Regions from separate parts of the Janthinobacterium sp. SUN137 genome, predicted to be linked through region 4. Evidence: predicted binding sites of a transcription regulator. Region 4 holds the regulator's gene; each other region holds the start of a gene.
What was found. The regulator sigma-54, encoded in region 4, starts transcription at its own class of promoters, with help from an activator protein. The targets are predictions, from matches to a motif close to TGGCANGNAANCTGCTTT.
Positions count from the first base shown of each region.

Region 1 (4,185 bases), on a different contig from region 4:
GTAGAACGGTGTGCCATTCAAATTGCCGAGATAAATGTCGGTGTCGCTGACATCGAACTCGCCCAGCGCGTAGCACATGGGCGCACTGCCGTCGCAGCAGCCGCCCGACTGGAAAAACATCAGCGGGCCGTGACGCTGGCGCAACTTGTCCATCATTTCCAGCGCCGCATCGGTCGCGACCACCCGGGCAATTGCTGCACTCATGGCATCCCTTTCTGCGCGCCGCGCCTGGACTGCAAGCGCGGCGCCTGTTGCCGGTTTAGAAGAAGCCCAGCGCTTTCGGGCTATAGCTCACCAGCAAGTTCTTCGTTTGCTGATAATGGTCGAGCATCATCTTGTGGTTTTCGCGGCCGATACCCGATTGCTTGTAGCCGCCGAACGCGGCGTGGGCCGGATACAGGTGGTAGCAATTGGTCCACACGCGGCCCGCCTGGATGGCACGTCCCATGCGGAAGGCACGGGAACCGTCGCGCGTCCACAGTCCGGCGCCCAGGCCGTACAAGGTATCGTTGGCAATCGCCAGCGCGTCGGCCTCATCCTTGAAGGTGGTCACGGACACGACGGGTCCGAAGATCTCTTCCTGGAAGATGCGCATCTTGTTATTGCCCTTGAACACGGTCGGACGCACGTAATAGCCGCCTTCCAGGTCGCCCGCCTGCGTGTTGCGCTCGCCGCCGGCCAGCACTTCCGCGCCTTCCTGGCGGCCGATGTCGAGGTAGGACAGGATTTTTTCCAGCTGCTCCTGCGACGCCTGGGCGCCGATCATGGTGGCGGAGTCGAGCGGATTGCCCTGCTTGATGGCGGCCACGCGTTTGAGGGCACGTTCGATGAATTTTTCGTAGATCGATTCCTGGATCAGCACGCGCGATGGGCAGGTGCACACTTCGCCTTGATTCAGCGCAAACATCGCAAAACCTTCCAGGCACTTGTCGAAATAATCATCATCGGCATCCATCACGTCTTCAAAGAAGATGTTCGGCGACTTGCCGCCCAGTTCCAGGGTGACGGGAATCAGGTTTTGCGCCGCATAGCCCATGATCAAACGGCCCGTGCCCGTTTCACCCGTAAAGGCGATCTTGGCGATGCGCTTGCTCGACGCCAGCGGCTTGCCCGCTTCCAGGCCGAAACCATTGATGATGTTCAGCACGCCCGGCGGCAGCAAGTCGCCGATCAGCTCGATCAACACCATGATGGAAGCCGGGGTCTGCTCGGCCGGTTTCAAGACGACACAATTGCCGGCCGCCAAGGCTGGCGCCAGTTTCCACACGGCCATCAGGATAGGGAAATTCCACGGGATGATCTGGCCCACGACGCCCAGCGGCTCGTGGTAGTGGTAGGCATAGGTTTCCGCATCGATTTGCGCGACGGAACCTTCCTGGGCGCGGATGCAACCGGCGAAGTAACGGAAATGGTCGATGGCCAGCGGAATGTCGGCATTCATCGTTTCGCGGATCGGCTTGCCGTTGTCGATGGTTTCCGCCGTGGCGATCAGGCTCAGGTTCTGTTCGATGCGGTCGGCGATGCGGTTCAGGATATTGGCGCGCTCGGCAGGCGACGTCTTGCCCCATGCCTCCTTGGCGGCGTGCGCGGCGTCCAGCGCCAGCTCGACGTCTTCCGTCGTGGAACGGGCGATTTCGCAAAATGGCAAGCCCGTGATCGGGGTGATGTTAGGAAAGTATTCACCTTTTACTGGTGCAACGAATTTGCCGCCGATGTAATTGTCATAGCGTTGTTTGAAGGGATTGGCTACGCCCAGTTTGCTGATGTCTGCGAGATTCATGTCGTCCTCTATCGGGTTAATTAGAATGGAATTACTTAATTAAAATCAAACGTCCTGGTACAGATGGGGTGAGTACACGGAGTCTTCCGCAAATGCCGTGCCAGCTCGCCGTCCCACTACAAACTTAGCCGGTTTTGCCCCCGTTACAAGGGCGTGGCGTCAATCCCGGCCCGCTTTTCAGCGCATGCCCCGGACTTGGGTGGGGGCGTGGCTCTGTTTGCGTTTTGAACAAGGTGGCAGCATCCTGTTCCAATCCGGGCCAGCCCTGCTTTGCCGCCACGCCGCCGCTGCACAATGGAACAGGTGTACCAGACTGGAACACCTGCGCCTGTGCCATGAAGGAATCAACGAATCACCACGCCCCATGGCAATTCACCCACGGCAATATCGGCCACCTTGCGCGCGCTGGCCGTGTCGATGACGGACACGCTGTTCGAGCGGCCATTGGCCACGTACAGCTTGGCGCCGTCCGGCGTGATGGCCATGTTCCACGGGCGCTTGCCGACGCCAATCGTAGCCGTCACCTGATTGCTGGCCGTGTCGATCACCATCACCGTACCGTCGATGCCGTTCGAGACATACACTTGCTTGCCGCCGGGATGGACGGCGATGCCATTCGCATTCTTGCCCGCTGGAATGGTGGCAATCGCCTTGCGCGCGGCCATGTCGATCACGTAGACGGCATTGACCAGTTCGCACGCCACGTAGGCGCGGCCCGAGTCCGGGCTGAAACCGATGCCGCGCGGACGCAGCCCCACGGCGATGGACGCCACCTGGCGGCGTTGCGCCACATCAATGACATCGACTTGCTCCGCCTCTTCCGCGCTGACCAGCAGCCAGCGCCCATCCGGGCTGAAGACGGCGTGTTCCGGATTGCGTCCCTGCACCTTGATATCGGCGAGCAAGGTACCTGTCTGGCCATCGAGCAAGGCCACACTGTTGTTTTCCTCGACGGCCACGGCCACGTGACTACCGTCTTGCGAGGCGCTGACGCCTTCGGGCGACTTGCCCAGCGCCACCGTGCGCACGGGCGCGCCGCCAGCGTTGTCGATCAGCAGCAAAGCGCTGCTGGCGGCATCCGTGACAAACAATTGCCGCCCTGTGGGGTCGGCGGCGATGCCGCGCGGACGCTTGCCTGCGGCGATCTGGCGCACCACCTGGTCGGTCGCCGTGTCGATCACGCTCAAGGTGCCCGACTTTTCGTTGGGAACATAGGCAAAGGGAGCGGCCTGGACAGCGGTGCTGGCGAGCGCCGGCAGCAGCCAGCACACCTGGCGCAAGCGCGAGAAGAAGTTGGGCATAATCACCTTTTCAATGGCAAAACGAGGGAAAAGCGCGCGGTAGCGGCGCCTCTGACAATTACCGTATGCAAACGCCGTGCCACTGACACGCGTATAATTTCAGCCCACCAATGGAGACATGGCAGGCATATTGCTTGATACACCTACGCAGACCTGTACCGCGCACGCGATCAAGCAGGCTTTTATTCACATTGGAGAATCCGCATGCAGCATCGTTTCCGCCTGAACACCATCGCCAGCCTGTTTGTCGCCGGCAGCGCCACCCTCGCCCCTCACGTCTTTGCCGCCGAGGCAGCTGACCCGGCCAATGGGCAATTCATGGATACGGTGGTCGTCAGCGGCAGCCGCATCGCCCACCCCAGCCAGGAAGTGCCGGCCTCGATCGACGTGGTCGACAGCGCGCGCATCCAGGATGGCCAAATCCGCGTCAACGCGTCGGAAGCGCTGGCCGCCGTGCCGGGCATGGTCGTGCAAAACCGCCAGAACTACGCACAAGACTTGCAAATCTCGTCGCGCGGCTTCGGCGCCCGCTCGGCCTTCGGCGTGCGCGGCGTCAAGCTGATCAGCGATGGCATTCCCGCCAGCATGCCCGACGGCCAGGGCCAGGCCGCCACCTTCAATCTCGATACGGCCGAGCGCATCGAAGTGCTGCGCGGACCGTTTTCTGCCATCTACGGCAACCATTCGGGCGGCGTGATCCAGCTGTTTTCCAAGGATGGACAAAATCCCCCTTCCGTCGAGCTGAATGTGACGGGCGGCAGCTACGGCACCAGCAAGGTGGACTTGACGGCGCAGGGCCAGGCAGGCGGCATCGGCTACGTGCTCGACGGCTCGCGCTTCCGCACGGACGGCTTCCGCGACCACAGCGCCGCCACGCGCGAACAGGCGTTCGGCAAGATCACCGTAAAGCCCACCGCGGACAGCAAGCTGACCATCGTCGCCAACAGCCTGCACCAGGGCAACACGCAAGATCCGCTGGGCGTCACCTGGCCCACGTTTGCCGCCAACCCGCGCGCCGGCGAAATCGACACGACGGACACGCAAAACCCGAAACGCACCCTGGCCGAGCGCTACAACACGCGCAAGAGCATCGACCACCAGCAG
Region 1 is NZ_JAPWHZ010000008.1:8,880-13,064, reverse strand. Features, by position in the region: gene O3298_RS28885 (DUF779 domain-containing protein) at 1-204, opposite strand, end outside; gene adh (aldehyde dehydrogenase) at 260-1,780, opposite strand; gene O3298_RS28875 (beta-propeller fold lactonase family protein) at 2,125-3,081, opposite strand; gene O3298_RS28870 (TonB-dependent receptor) at 3,286-4,185, shown strand, end outside.
Region 1: the regulator sigma-54 is predicted to act here: its motif matches at 1,866-1,883, upstream of adh (aldehyde dehydrogenase).

Region 2 (4,185 bases), on a different contig from region 4:
CAGCCTTGCGCCGCGCCAAAGGCGTCGACCACGGCATCGATGACGGGTGTGACGTGGCCGAGGATGTCGGCGGCGATCATGGCTGGCCCTTCTTCCGCGCGTAGGCAGGATGCTCGCGCAGGGTGGCAAAGCAAAAACCCTTGTCTTGCAGGCCGGAAATCAAAGCGTCCAGGTTGGCTGGCGCCCACGGCTCCTTGCGCGACCAGATGCCCATGTGTGCAATGAAAATATCGCCGCTGCGCAAGTTCGTCAGGGCTTTTTTCAGCAGCGTGGCGTTCGGATACTTATCGCTGGGCAGCTCATCGCCCGAATAGCCGGCCGGCGCCCAGCCCGCGTGCTGATAGCCGCAGGCGCTGCCGGCCGCCAGGGTGCGCGGCGACGTGTAGCCGCCCGGTGCGCGCCAGAACGGGTCGAGCTTGCGCCCGGTCAGCTCCTGGAAGCGCGTATCGACGCGGCGCAATTCTTCGCAGAATTGCTGATCCGTGAACGACGCCAGCTTACCGCCATCCTTGCCGAACTGGGGCTTGACCTGGATCAAGCCGTTGGCCAGATCCTTCTTCCAGTACACGTGGTCAAACGTATGCGTGCCGAACGCATGGCCTTCAGCCACGCGGGCTTTCCAGTACGGCGCCCACGAGGCATCGAGCGAATAGTCGCCGCGCGTCGTCTTTTCATTGGCCAGGAAGAAGGTTGCCTTCACATGACGCTTGTTCAGCACGTCGGCGATCAGCTGCGCTTGCGACTGGCTACCCGTGTCGAAGGTCATGTAGATGGTGCCCTTGCAGGCGGCTGGCGCTGAAGATGCAGTTGGAGATGCGGCTGGGGCAGCAGATACGGCGGCAGGTACGGCAGCAGGTACGGCGGCATGCGCGGGCGACAGCATGGCGCTGGCGCACAGCAGCATGGCGGGCCCGTGGCCCGCGAAAATGAAGCGTTTCATCATCACCGGCTCATCACATGCGCGGCGAGTGGGTGGCGAAATACACGCCATGGGGCGAGCGGCCCACCGGGATGGTCTTGATCACCTTGCGCGTGGTCAAGTCGATCACGGCCACTTTCTTGATCCAGCGCAACGTTACCCACATGGTCTTGCCGTCCGGCGTGATTTCCATGCAATCGGGGCCGCCTGGCACATTGATGGTGCCCACGTTTTCCAGGGTTTGCTGGTCGATGATGTTGATGGTGTTCGACACGCGGTTCGAGACGAACGTCATGCGGTTGTCGCCCAGCGCGCGGAAATTGTGCGTGCCGGCGCCCGCCTTGATGCGCTTGACGGTCTTTTGCGTGCGCCAGTCGATCACTTCCACGTAATCGCTGCCCATGATGCCCACCAGCAAATGCTTGCCATCGGGCGTCATCGTGATGCCGGCCGGCGCGGGGCCGACGGGCATGGTCCATTTCACGGTTTGCGTGGCCAGGTCGATGGCGCTGACCTGGTTGCTGCCCTGTTGCGTAATGAAAGCCATGGTGCTGTCGGCCGTGAACGCCATATGGCTGGGCAATTTTGGCAGCGGGATGCGCTTGGCCAGGGTCAGGTTCTTGCCGTCGTAGCGGTACAGGTCGATGCGGTCCAGGCGCAAGGAGTTCGAAATGAACCATTTCTGGTCCGGCGAAAAGCCGATCTGGTACGGGTCGAGGATGTTGCTGATGCGGCGCTGGATCTGGCCCGACACGGGGTCGAGGAAGATCAGCTCGTTGCCGACGGAACTGGCGACGATCAGCGACTTGCCGTCCGGCGTTTCCATCAGATGGTGCGGTTCCTTGCCGACGGCAAAGGTGGACAGGGGAGCATAGGTTTTCTGGTCCAGCAGTTGCACCGTAGCATCACGGGAATTGAGCACCACCACCACTTCGGCTTGCGCCGTCGATATTGCGGAAACCAGGCACAGCGAGGAAAAAACAAGGCGGCGTAGACTGCGGAACATGGCAAAAATCACTGTTAAATACAAAACATGCATTTTACGTGGAACACTGTATTTATTGTGTGAAATCCCCCCTTAAATGCTGCCGGCAGCCACACATCGCCGTAATTTCCGTTTTTTCCCCGTCCCAGGCCTGGAATGGCGCTTTGCAACTCATTGCTCTACAATCTGAAGCTTTCATCGCCTACACAAGGATAATCATGACCACCACCACTACCGCTTCCGGCCTGCAATACATCGACACCACCGTTGGCGAAGGCGCTGAAGCGCAAGCCGGCAACAATGTTGTCGTGCATTACACGGGCTGGCTGCAAAACGACGACGGCAGCGCCGGCGCGAAATTTGACTCGAGCAAGGACCGCAACGATCCATTCGAATTCCCGCTGGGCGCCGGCCGCGTCATTCAAGGCTGGGACGAAGGCGTACAAGGCATGAAAGTGGGCGGCAAGCGCCAGCTGATCATCCCGGCAGCACTGGGCTATGGCGCACGCGGCGCCGGCGGCGTGATTCCACCGAACGCCACCCTGATTTTCGACGTCGAACTGCTGGGCGTATAAGCACCGACTCCGCAGCGCTCAAGCGACTGTACCGACGCCGCCCCTGTTCACGCAGCGGCGGCGTTTTTGTTTTGAGTGTGTCCTCTAATGCACGGCGCGCTTTTTTCACTATGATGTCAGGCACTGCAGCACGCACGGTGGCCACTCCGCCGGGCCTGCCGCACTTTTCCAGCGATTCCATCAGCACACAGGAGCCATCATGAGTTTACAAGAGCAATTCGAACAAGCGCAGCTCGATTCCAAGACCCTGTCCGAGCGTCCGGACAATATGACCTTGTTGAAAATCTACGCCTTGTTCAAGCAAGCGTCGAGCGGCGACGCCACGGGCGAGCGTCCTGGCATGACCGACTTCGTCAACCGCGCCAAGTTCGACGCCTGGGCGGCCCTGGCCGGCACCTCGAAGGAAGAGGCGCAACAGCAATACATCGATCTGATCGAAGACTTGAAGGATTAAACCTGAAAACGTCTGTTTTGCAGAGAAACAGGCCGAAAACGGCTGAAAACTCACAAAAAACCACAAAAACAGGCTGAAAATGCAAAAGTGGCTACCGATTTGGTAGCCACTTTTTTTACGCCTGTCTCAGCCGCAAACTTACTTTTTCGCCGCCGCCAGCGCTTGCGCGATCCAGCCGTCAAACGTCTGCTGGTGGTACTTGATCCAGCCGGCCGTATGACGCGCGATATCGGCTTGCGTGTTTTCGCCGCGGCGCATGCGCTCGTTCTGCGCATTGATGTCCGCCACGGGCAATTGCATCACTTCGAACAGCTTGGCCGCGGCCGGATTCTTCTCCGCCCAGGCCTTGTTGGACACGATGCGCGCCGTGTTGACGGCAAAGCCGTAGTCGCTGCCATCGTCGAGACGGGTATTCACCTTGTCCGGATTGGCCGAGAACGGCACTTTCAGCCAGACCACGTCCTTGCCCGGCACCAGCACGCCGCTGACCCAGTACGGCGTCCACGTGTAGTACAAAATCGGTTCGCCGCGCTTGTAGCGGCCCAGGGTGTCGGCGATCAGGGCCGCATAGCTGCCCTGCACGTGCGTCACCGTCTTGCGCAATTTATACGCATCCATGTGGTTCTCGATCAGCGCTTCGCAGCCCCAGCCTGGGTTGCAACCGGTCAAGTCGGCCTTGCCATCGCCATCATGGTCGAACAGCTTGGCCAGGTTGGGATCGCGCAACTGGTCGATATTCGTGATGTTGTACTTTTCCGCCGTCGCCTTGTCGATCAGATAACCTTGCGCGGCAGGGCCCGCATACTGGCCCGTGCGCGACAGCTTGGCGTCGCCGCCCGCATTGTTATAGAAATCCTTGTGCATCGGGTCCCAGTGCACGGCCATGAAGGTGGCGTCACCGTTGGCAATGGCGATATGCGCCGTCGGGTATTCCACTTCCTTGATCGGCTGCACTTCGTAGCCCAGCTTTTCCAGGGCCTTGTCGACCAGCATGGTCTGGAAGGTTTCTTCCGCGATCGAGCTTTGCAGCGGCTGCACCTTGACTCCCTTGCCGGGCAACGCATCGGCAGCGGCGGCCGGCGTCTGCGCCATGGCCAGGCTGGTGGTCAGGGCCATGGCGGCGATCGCCAGGGCGGAAAACAGCTGGAACTTGCGTTGCGATTTTTGCGTCACTTTGAAATTGTCGATTTGATGCATGTGTATCCTTTATTGTGCGTTGGCCAGCGTTACTTGCTGTTCAACATTATTTTTC
Region 2 is NZ_JAPWHZ010000005.1:482,264-486,448, forward strand. Features, by position in the region: gene O3298_RS26115 (sterol desaturase family protein) at 1-80, opposite strand, end outside; gene O3298_RS26120 (polysaccharide deacetylase family protein) at 77-883, opposite strand; gene O3298_RS26125 (beta-propeller fold lactonase family protein) at 954-1,925, opposite strand; gene O3298_RS26130 (FKBP-type peptidyl-prolyl cis-trans isomerase) at 2,123-2,479, shown strand; gene O3298_RS26135 (acyl-CoA-binding protein) at 2,679-2,933, shown strand; gene proX (glycine betaine/L-proline ABC transporter substrate-binding protein ProX) at 3,072-4,130, opposite strand; gene proW (glycine betaine/L-proline ABC transporter permease ProW) at 4,140-4,185, opposite strand, start outside.
Region 2: the regulator sigma-54 is predicted to act here: its motif matches at 1,952-1,969, upstream of O3298_RS26125 (beta-propeller fold lactonase family protein).

Region 3 (4,185 bases), on a different contig from region 4:
CAGCTGGGATTTCAACGACTTCAGCTTGCGCAATCCGGCGCTGGGCGGCGGTCCGAAAGGCCATGTCTACGTGAACCGCCTGGGCGGTTCCTTGCAGGTGCGCGATTTCGGCATGGCCAGCTATGCCAGCAAGCTGGAAAAGGACAAGCCTTCGCTGACGGGCCTGTTCCTGCACGTGGAACTGGTGCAACCGCGCAACTCCGTGCCCGGCGGCGGCAAGGGCAACGATGGCCTGGCGCCCGATCCCGGCTTTACGCCGGCCCAATACGACCGCCTGGCCCTGCTGTATATCGCCGCCAGCGTGCGCAAGGGAACGTGGCTGATTCCCGCCTTCCACGCCGTGCTCGATACAGGGTTTGCGAATGGTCATGATGACCCACAGAACTTTTCGCTGACCGAGTGGTCAGCCTCGCTTTCCCGCCTGTATGCGGCCTTGCGCCAGGCCGAGACTGGACAATAAAGCGTTTCCCCGCCGGCTGATTAGGTGCATACTATTGCAAGCATAGTCACTGCGGTCAGGGAGGCCAGGTGAGCATCAGCACGGATCAGCATGCGGGTCGCCAGGCCGGCGCGCACCAGCCATTGCAGCGCGCGCAGCGCATCTTCGCCATGCGCGACGCCGTCCTCGAGGCCTGGGAACAGCGTGTGCGCGCCAGCGTGCGCGGCGCGGACCAGCTGCTCACGCCCATACTCATCAATACCTTGCCGGCCTTTTTCGACAATCTGGCCGAAGCCCTCACCCCCGGCCACCCGCGCGACAACGCCGCCAGCAACAGCAACGTGCCCGCCGTGCATGGCAACGAACGGGCGCGCATGACCAATTACGGCCCGGAACAGGTGATCCAGGAATACCAGATCTTCCGCGACTGCTTCGCCGCCACTGCGCATGAGTCCGGCATCACCCTGCGCAGCAAGGATTGGCAAGTGATCAACAAGTCGATCGACGTGGGCATCCGCGAATCGATACGCGAATTTACCAGCATGCACGAAAGCTTCCGGCGCCGCGTCGCGGCCGGCCTGTCGCACGACATGCGCAATCCCCTGGCCGTCATCAGCACCAGCGCCCAGCTGCTGTTCAGGCCAGCCGACCCGGAACGGGTAGTATTGCTGGCGCACAAGATTGTCGAGCACAGCAAGCGGCTCGACAGCATGATCGAGGAATTGCTCGATGGCCTCAGCTACCACCAGGGCCAGCAGCTGCCGCTGGTGCTGAGCCAATTCGACGTGCTGCCGCTGGTACACGCCGTGGCCGGCCAGGTCAACTTGCAGCGGCCGGACAAATGCCGGGTCAGCGGGCAAGCCGTCACCGGCTGGTGGTGCGAGAACTCGCTGCGGCGCGCGCTGGAAAACCTGCTCGGCAATGCACTCAAGTATGGCGACGACACGCCCATCAGCGTGCACGTGGAAGCGGTCCACGAACGCCTGATCGTCACCGTCCACAATGGCGGCCAGGCCATCGCGCCGGAACAGGCTGCCCGCATCTTCGACTACTTGCGCCGCGAAAACGACAACCCCGCGCCAGGCTGGGGCATCGGCCTGCCCTTCGTGCAAAGCGTGGCGGAAAGCCACGGCGGCAGCATCGCCGTCGACAGCGCGTCCGAAACGGGCACCAGCTTCATCTTCGACGTGCCCGTCGATTGCCGCCCCTTCGTCCCGTCCGCCGACGTCCCCAAGAGTGGCGCCTAGCGCACCGAATTGGTGCAAGGAATGGCGCGACGCCACAAAAGTGGTCATCTTTACACCTGTTCACGCCCGCCCCGTTGGCACGCTTCCTGCTGAGCTATACCCAGACACGGCTCAAGGGAAATCACAACATGGCAAATTTTTTCAATGAAATGACTGCAAATGAAGTGGGTACGGACAGCAAGGTACGTGAACACTATCGTGAATTCAGCAATTGGCTGGAACAGCAATCGCCCGAGACCATCGCCCGCAAGCGGGCCGAAGCCGACCTCACGTTCCGCCGGGTCGGCATCACGTTCGCCGTCTACGGCGACGATGCCGGCACGGAACGCCTGATTCCCTTCGACACCATCCCCCGCATCATCCCCGCCGCCGAATGGGCGCAGATGCAGACGGGCCTGGTGCAGCGCGTGCAAGCCTTGAACATGTTCATCCATGATATTTATCATGAGCAAAACATCATCAAGGCGGGCATCATTCCCGCCGAGCAAATCTACAAGAATGCCCAGTACCGACCGGAAATGCAGGGTATTTCCGTCGCTTCCGACATCTACGCCCACATCGCGGGCGTCGACATCGTGCGCGCCGGCCAGGGCGAATTCTATGTACTGGAAGACAATTTGCGCGTGCCCTCCGGCGTGTCCTACATGCTGGAAGACCGCAAGATGATGATGCGGCTGTTCCCGGAACTGTTCGCGCGCAACCGCATCGCCCCCGTCGACCACTATCCGGACATGCTGCTCGACAACCTGCGTTCCGTGGCGCCCATGGGCGTGGACGACCCGACCGTCGTCGTCATGACGCCCGGCATGTACAACTCCGCCTACTTCGAGCACGCGTTTTTGGCCCAGCAGATGGGCGTGGAACTGGTGGAAGGCAAGGATTTGTTTGTCAACGACAACTCCGTCTACATGCGCACCACGCGCGGTCCGAAGCGCGTGGACGTCATCTACCGCCGCGTGGACGACGACTTCCTCGACCCGCTGGCCTTCCGTTCCGATTCGTCGCTGGGCGTGCCGGGCTTGCTGTCCGTGTATCGCGCAGGAAGAGTCACGCTGGCGAACGCCATCGGCACGGGCGTGGCCGACGACAAGTCGATCTATCCTTTTGTGCCCGACATGATCAAGTTTTACTTGTCGCAGGAGCCGATCCTCAACAACGTGCCCACGTACCAATGCCGCAAACCGGCCGATTTGTCCTACGTGCTGGCGAATTTGCCCAAACTCGTGGTGAAGGAAGTGCATGGCGCGGGCGGCTACGGCATGCTGGTGGGGCCGGCGTCCAGCCTGGCGCAGATCGAGGATTTCCGCCAGCGACTGCTGGCCAATCCGGGCGGCTACATTGCCCAGCCGACACTTGCCCTGTCCGCCTGCCCCACGTATGTCGAGGCCGGCATTGCGCCGCGCCACATCGATTTGCGGCCGTTCGTGCTGTCCGGCAAGACAATTTCCATGGTGCCGGGCGGCCTGACCCGCGTGGCCCTCGGCGAAGGCTCGCTGGTGGTCAATTCCTCGCAAGGGGGCGGCACCAAGGATACCTGGGTATTGGAAGCCACATCCGCTTTTGCAGGAGAAAAAACATGCTGAGCCGCACCGCCGATCATTTATTCTGGATGGCCCGCTACACGGAGCGGGCGGAAAACACGGCGCGCATGCTGGACGTCAACATGCAGACGTCGATGCTGCCGCAATCGGAGCAGGACGCGGAACAGGGCTGGCGCGCCACCCTGGGTATTTCCGAGCTGCAAAGCGCGTATGACCATAAATATGGCCGCTTCCACACGCGCGACGTGCTCGACTTCATGGTGCGCGACCCGAACAACCCGTCTTCCATCCTCGCCTGCCTGACGGGCGCGCGCGAAAACGCCCGCGCCGTACGGGGCACCCTGACGACGGAAGTGTGGGAAATCCAGAACGCCACCTGGCTCGACATGCAAAAGCGCCTGAAGAGCAATCTGCTGGAAACGGACCCCAGCCAGTTCTTCGAATGGGTGAAATACCGCTCGCATTTGTCGCGCGGCGTGACCCTGGGCACCATGCTCAAGGATGAAGCCATCCACTTCATCCGCCTGGGCACCTTCCTGGAGCGGGCCGACAACACGGCGCGCATCCTCGACGTGAAGTTCCACGGCGCGCGCGACACGTCGAAAGACATCACCCAGCGCGATTTCTACTACTGGGCGGCCCTGCTGCGCTCCGTTTCCGGCTTCGAAATCTACCGCAAGGTCTACCGCGACGTGATCACCCCGGCACGGGTGGCGGAATTGCTGATGCTGCGCGGCGACATGCCCAGGTCGCTCTTGGCCTGCATGGATGACGTGGTGGAAAACCTGAAACATATCCGCAACGACGTGTCGGCCGATACGGAGCGTTTCGCCGGCAAACTGCATGCGGAACTGAAATTCGGCCATATCGACGACATCATGAAGGCGGGCCTGCACCATACATTGACGGAATTTCTGGAAAACATCTATGACCTGGGCAACCGGGTCAGCCGCGACTT
Region 3 is NZ_JAPWHZ010000002.1:1,079,910-1,084,094, forward strand. Features, by position in the region: gene O3298_RS13045 (hypothetical protein) at 1-460, shown strand, start outside; gene O3298_RS13050 (HAMP domain-containing sensor histidine kinase) at 529-1,686, shown strand; gene O3298_RS13055 (circularly permuted type 2 ATP-grasp protein) at 1,815-3,269, shown strand; gene O3298_RS13060 (alpha-E domain-containing protein) at 3,263-4,185, shown strand, end outside.
Region 3: the regulator sigma-54 is predicted to act here: its motif matches at 1,762-1,779, upstream of O3298_RS13055 (circularly permuted type 2 ATP-grasp protein).

Region 4 (4,185 bases):
GCCGCCACCGAACCCGCGCTGAAATGGCGGTCCAGCGCCGCGCGCGCCGTGGCCAGGGGAGAAACGCCTGCCTCGGCCTGGAATGGCGCCGCCAGCGCCTTGATGGCCACCGGCAAGGCCTCGCCCGGCGTCGATTCAAACAGGTCCAGCAGCGCCCCCATCTGCGCTTCAGGCAGGTAGACATCGGCCAGGCCCGTGTACAGGGCGTCGGCCGCGTTGATCGTCAAGCCCGTCAAGCCCAGGTACAGGCCCAGCTGGCCGGCCAGGCGGGACAGGAAATAACTGCCGCCCACGTCCGGAAACAGACCGATATTGACTTCCGGCATGGCCATGCGCGTGCGGCCCGTCACGATGCGCAAGCGGTTGCCTGGCCCGGCTTGCGCCACGCCCATGCCGCCGCCCATCACCACGCCATCCATCACAGCGATATACGGTTTCGGGTAGAAATGAATTAAATGATTTAAAGCATATTCTTCCGTAAAGAAATCTTCCAGCAAGGCGCTGCCGCCTTGCGGCGTGGCCAGACCCGCATCGTAAAAGAAACGGATGTCGCCACCGGCGCACAGGGCCTTGTCGCTGCTGGAGCGGATCACGACGGCGTCCACCTGCGGATCGTCGCGCCAGGCCAGCAGGGCCGCGCTCAGCGCGCGCACCATCTCCAGCGACAGGGAATTCAAGGCTTTCGGACGGTCGAGCACGATGTGCCCGGTGCGGTTGCCGATGGAAGTCTGGACGAAGTCGCTCATGGCAGGCTAGAAAGAAGTGAAAGTGCGAATATTCTAATGCCTGCGCGGGGAACATTGCGTTCCGCTGGGCGCAAAAAAGGGCGCAATGTGCGCCCTTAGTTGATCACAACTGCTGGAAGCGGGTGGCCTTAGACGGCGACGACGGCTTCCTCCTCGGAGTTGTCTGGCAGATGCTTGATCGCCTCTTTACCGTGCCCTTGCACTTTGGTTTTGTATTTCATCACTTGCCTATCGAGCTTGTCGATCAGGGTATCGATCGCGGCGTACAGGTCGTGCGCCAAGCTTTCCACATAGACAGTCTTGCCGCTCAAACGCAGGTTGACTTCAGCCTTTTGACGTTTTTCTTTCTCTTTGAGGTTATCCACGGTCAGAATCACGGCGATATCGATGACTTGATCGAAATGACGTTTCACGCGCTCCAGCTTCGTTTGTACGTATTCACGGATGGCTGGTGTCACTTCGAGATGATGTCCGCTGATGGTGAGATTCATACACACTCCTAAAGATGATCGGGTTCGTGCGGTCCATCCTATCCGGCCCGCAGAGGAACCGAAAAAAACTTACAAACACTTACGCAGGCTCACTGGCGGAATTTTTAATGCTTCCCGGTATTTGGCAACAGTACGTCGCGCAATCACCATGCCTTGTTCCCCCAGCATGTCCGCAATCTTACTGTCGGATAAAGGATTTTTAGGGTCTTCTGCTCCTGTCAGTTGCACGATCAATGCCCGTATCGCCGTCGATGACGCTTCGCCCCCCGCTTCGGTGGCGATGTGGCTACCAAAGAAATATTTCAACTCGAACATGCCGTGCGGGGTCAGCATGTACTTTTGAGTTGTTACCCGCGAGATAGTACTCTCGTGTAAACCCAGTGTATCAGCTATTTCACGGAGCACAAGGGGGCGCATGGCAACGGCCCCATGCGAGAAAAAGTTCTTTTGTCTTTCTACTATCGCCTGCGCCACGCGCAGGATCGTGTCGAAGCGCTGGCGCATATTCTTGATCAGCCACTTGGCTTCCTGCAACTGTGCACCCATGGCGCCCTCCCCCTTGCCCTGCTTGAGCAAGTTGGCGTACATGGCGTTGACGCGCAGGCGCGGCATGACGTCGTTGTTCAGGGTGACTTGCCAGCCATTGCGCGCGCGCTTGACGACGACGTCGGGCACCACGTAATCGGAGACGTCCGAGGCGAACACGGCGCCCGGATGCGGATTGCACTGGCGAATCACCGTCTGCGCTTCGCGCAAGTCTTCATCGTCGCAATCGAGGGCTTTTTTCAGCTTGTTGAAATCGCGCTGGGCAAACCAGGCCAGGTGCTTTTCCACGATCACGAGGGCCATGCGCCGCGTCACCATGGCGATGTGCGGCAAGCGCTTGATTTGCAGGGCCAGGCATTCGGACGCGTTGCGCGCGCCCACGCCCGGCGGATCGAAACTTTGCAGCAGCGACAAGGCCGTGCGCATCTCGTCGGCGTCGATTTCCAGCTCTTCCGGCAGGCGCGCCAGGATGTCGTCGAGCGACTCTTCCAGGTAGCCATTGTCGTCAAGCGCGTCGATGATCAGCTCGACCAGCGCGCGGTCGCGCAATTCGAGCACCGTCACACGCATCTGCTCCATCAGGTGTTCGCGCAGGGTGCAGTGATGGGCCTCCAATTGCGGACGCGAATCTTCGTCGTCGGGCGCCTTGCCCCGGCTTGCCTCGCTCCAGTCGCTGTCGCCGCCATCCGCGGCGGCCGGGCTGTCGCCCCCCTCGCCGTCAAACGCTTCCGCTTCGGCCGGCGCCGCAGGCGCCTCCTGGCCTGGCGGCTGAGGCGGCGCTTCGGTCGGCGCGGCCGTGGAACTCAAGGCCCCGTCGGACAGCAGGCGCAGCGAGCGGTCGAGCGGATCATCGAGGCGTTCGAGCAAGGGATTGTCTGTCAGCAATTGCTCGAGTTCCTGGTGCAATTCCAGGGTAGACAATTGCAACAGGCGTATCGATTGCTGCAACTGCGGCGTCAGTGCCAGGTGCTGCGAAGTGCGCAGCTGCAATGATTGTTTCATTGGCTTACATGCGGAAGTGTTCGCCCAGATAGACCCGGCGTACCGACTCGTTCGCGATGATGTCGTCGGGGCGTCCCGACGCCAGCACCGAGCCCTGGTTGATGATGTAGGCACGGTCGCAAATACCCAGCGTCTCGCGCACATTATGATCGGTAATCAGCACGCCGATATTGCGCTCCTTCAAGAAACGCACGATGCGCTGGATCTCGATCACGGCGATCGGATCGACGCCGGCGAACGGCTCGTCGAGCAGCACGAAACGGGGATCGGTGGCCAGCGCGCGGGCGATTTCCACGCGGCGGCGTTCGCCACCGGACAGGGACAGCGCCTGGTTCTCGCGCAGCTTTTCAATCTGCAAGTCGGCCAGCAATTTATCCAGCCGCTCCTCGATCTCGGCCTTCGTCAGCGGACGGCCTTCGACGGTCTGGATTTCCAGCACGGCGCGGATATTGTCTTCCACCGTCAGCTTGCGGAAGACGGACGCTTCCTGCGGCAGGTAGGACAGCCCCATCTGCGCACGGCGGTGGATCGGCAGGCTGGAGATATCCACGCCGCTGATATCGATACTGCCGCCATCGGAAGGCACCAGGCCGACGATCATGTAGAACGAGGTGGTCTTGCCGGCGCCGTTCGGGCCCAGCAAGCCCACCACTTCGCCGCATTCGACTTGCAGCGAGACATCATGCACGACTTGCCGCTTGCCATAGGTTTTTTGCAACCCGCGAACGATCAGGGTGCTGCCGCAACGTGTATTTTCCATTATTTCTTTCCTGGCGCGGGCGTGGCCGGCGCTTTCTCCGCTGCCGGCGCCTTGGTCTTCGGCTGGATCACCATGCGCACGCTGCCGCCATCGGCGGTGCTGGTGCCGCTGTTGGAATTTTCCATCGCAAATTCTTCCTTGCGGCTGTCATACGAGATGAAGGCGCCGTTGGCCACATCGGTGACTTTCGCCCCTTCCAGGCGCGTCAGCTTGGCTCTGGAAAACAGTTTCACCACTTCCGTCTTGTTGTCGTATTCCACGCGCTCCGCTTCGCCTTCGACCCACAGGTCGCCCGCGCCATCGCGCTTCTGGCGGAAGGTCGCGAGCTTGCCGGGATCGGCCCAGAAGGTGATGAACTGGTAGCCTTGCGGGTCTTCCGTGATCAGGGCCCGGCCCGCCTTCATGGTCAGGGTACCCTTGACCAGCACGACGTCACCCGTCAGGGTGCGCACCTGCTTGATGTCATCGACGTGGCCGCTGCGTGCCGTGATGACGGCTTCCTTCTCGGAATCGGCCTTCTCGGCATGCGCCACGCCCATGATGGCCAGCGAAAATACGGTCAACAGCAAGATGTTCTTCATAATATGGTTTCCTTGTTTCATTCTGTCATTTTGCCGCCGCGGCCGGGCGCGGTTTCGGC
Region 4 is NZ_JAPWHZ010000004.1:591,351-595,535, reverse strand. Features, by position in the region: gene O3298_RS23145 (enoyl-CoA hydratase/isomerase family protein) at 1-746, opposite strand, end outside; gene hpf (ribosome hibernation-promoting factor, HPF/YfiA family) at 875-1,237, opposite strand; gene O3298_RS23135 (RNA polymerase factor sigma-54) at 1,307-2,785, opposite strand; gene lptB (LPS export ABC transporter ATP-binding protein) at 2,790-3,545, opposite strand; gene lptA (lipopolysaccharide transport periplasmic protein LptA) at 3,545-4,126, opposite strand; gene lptC (LPS export ABC transporter periplasmic protein LptC) at 4,152-4,185, opposite strand, start outside.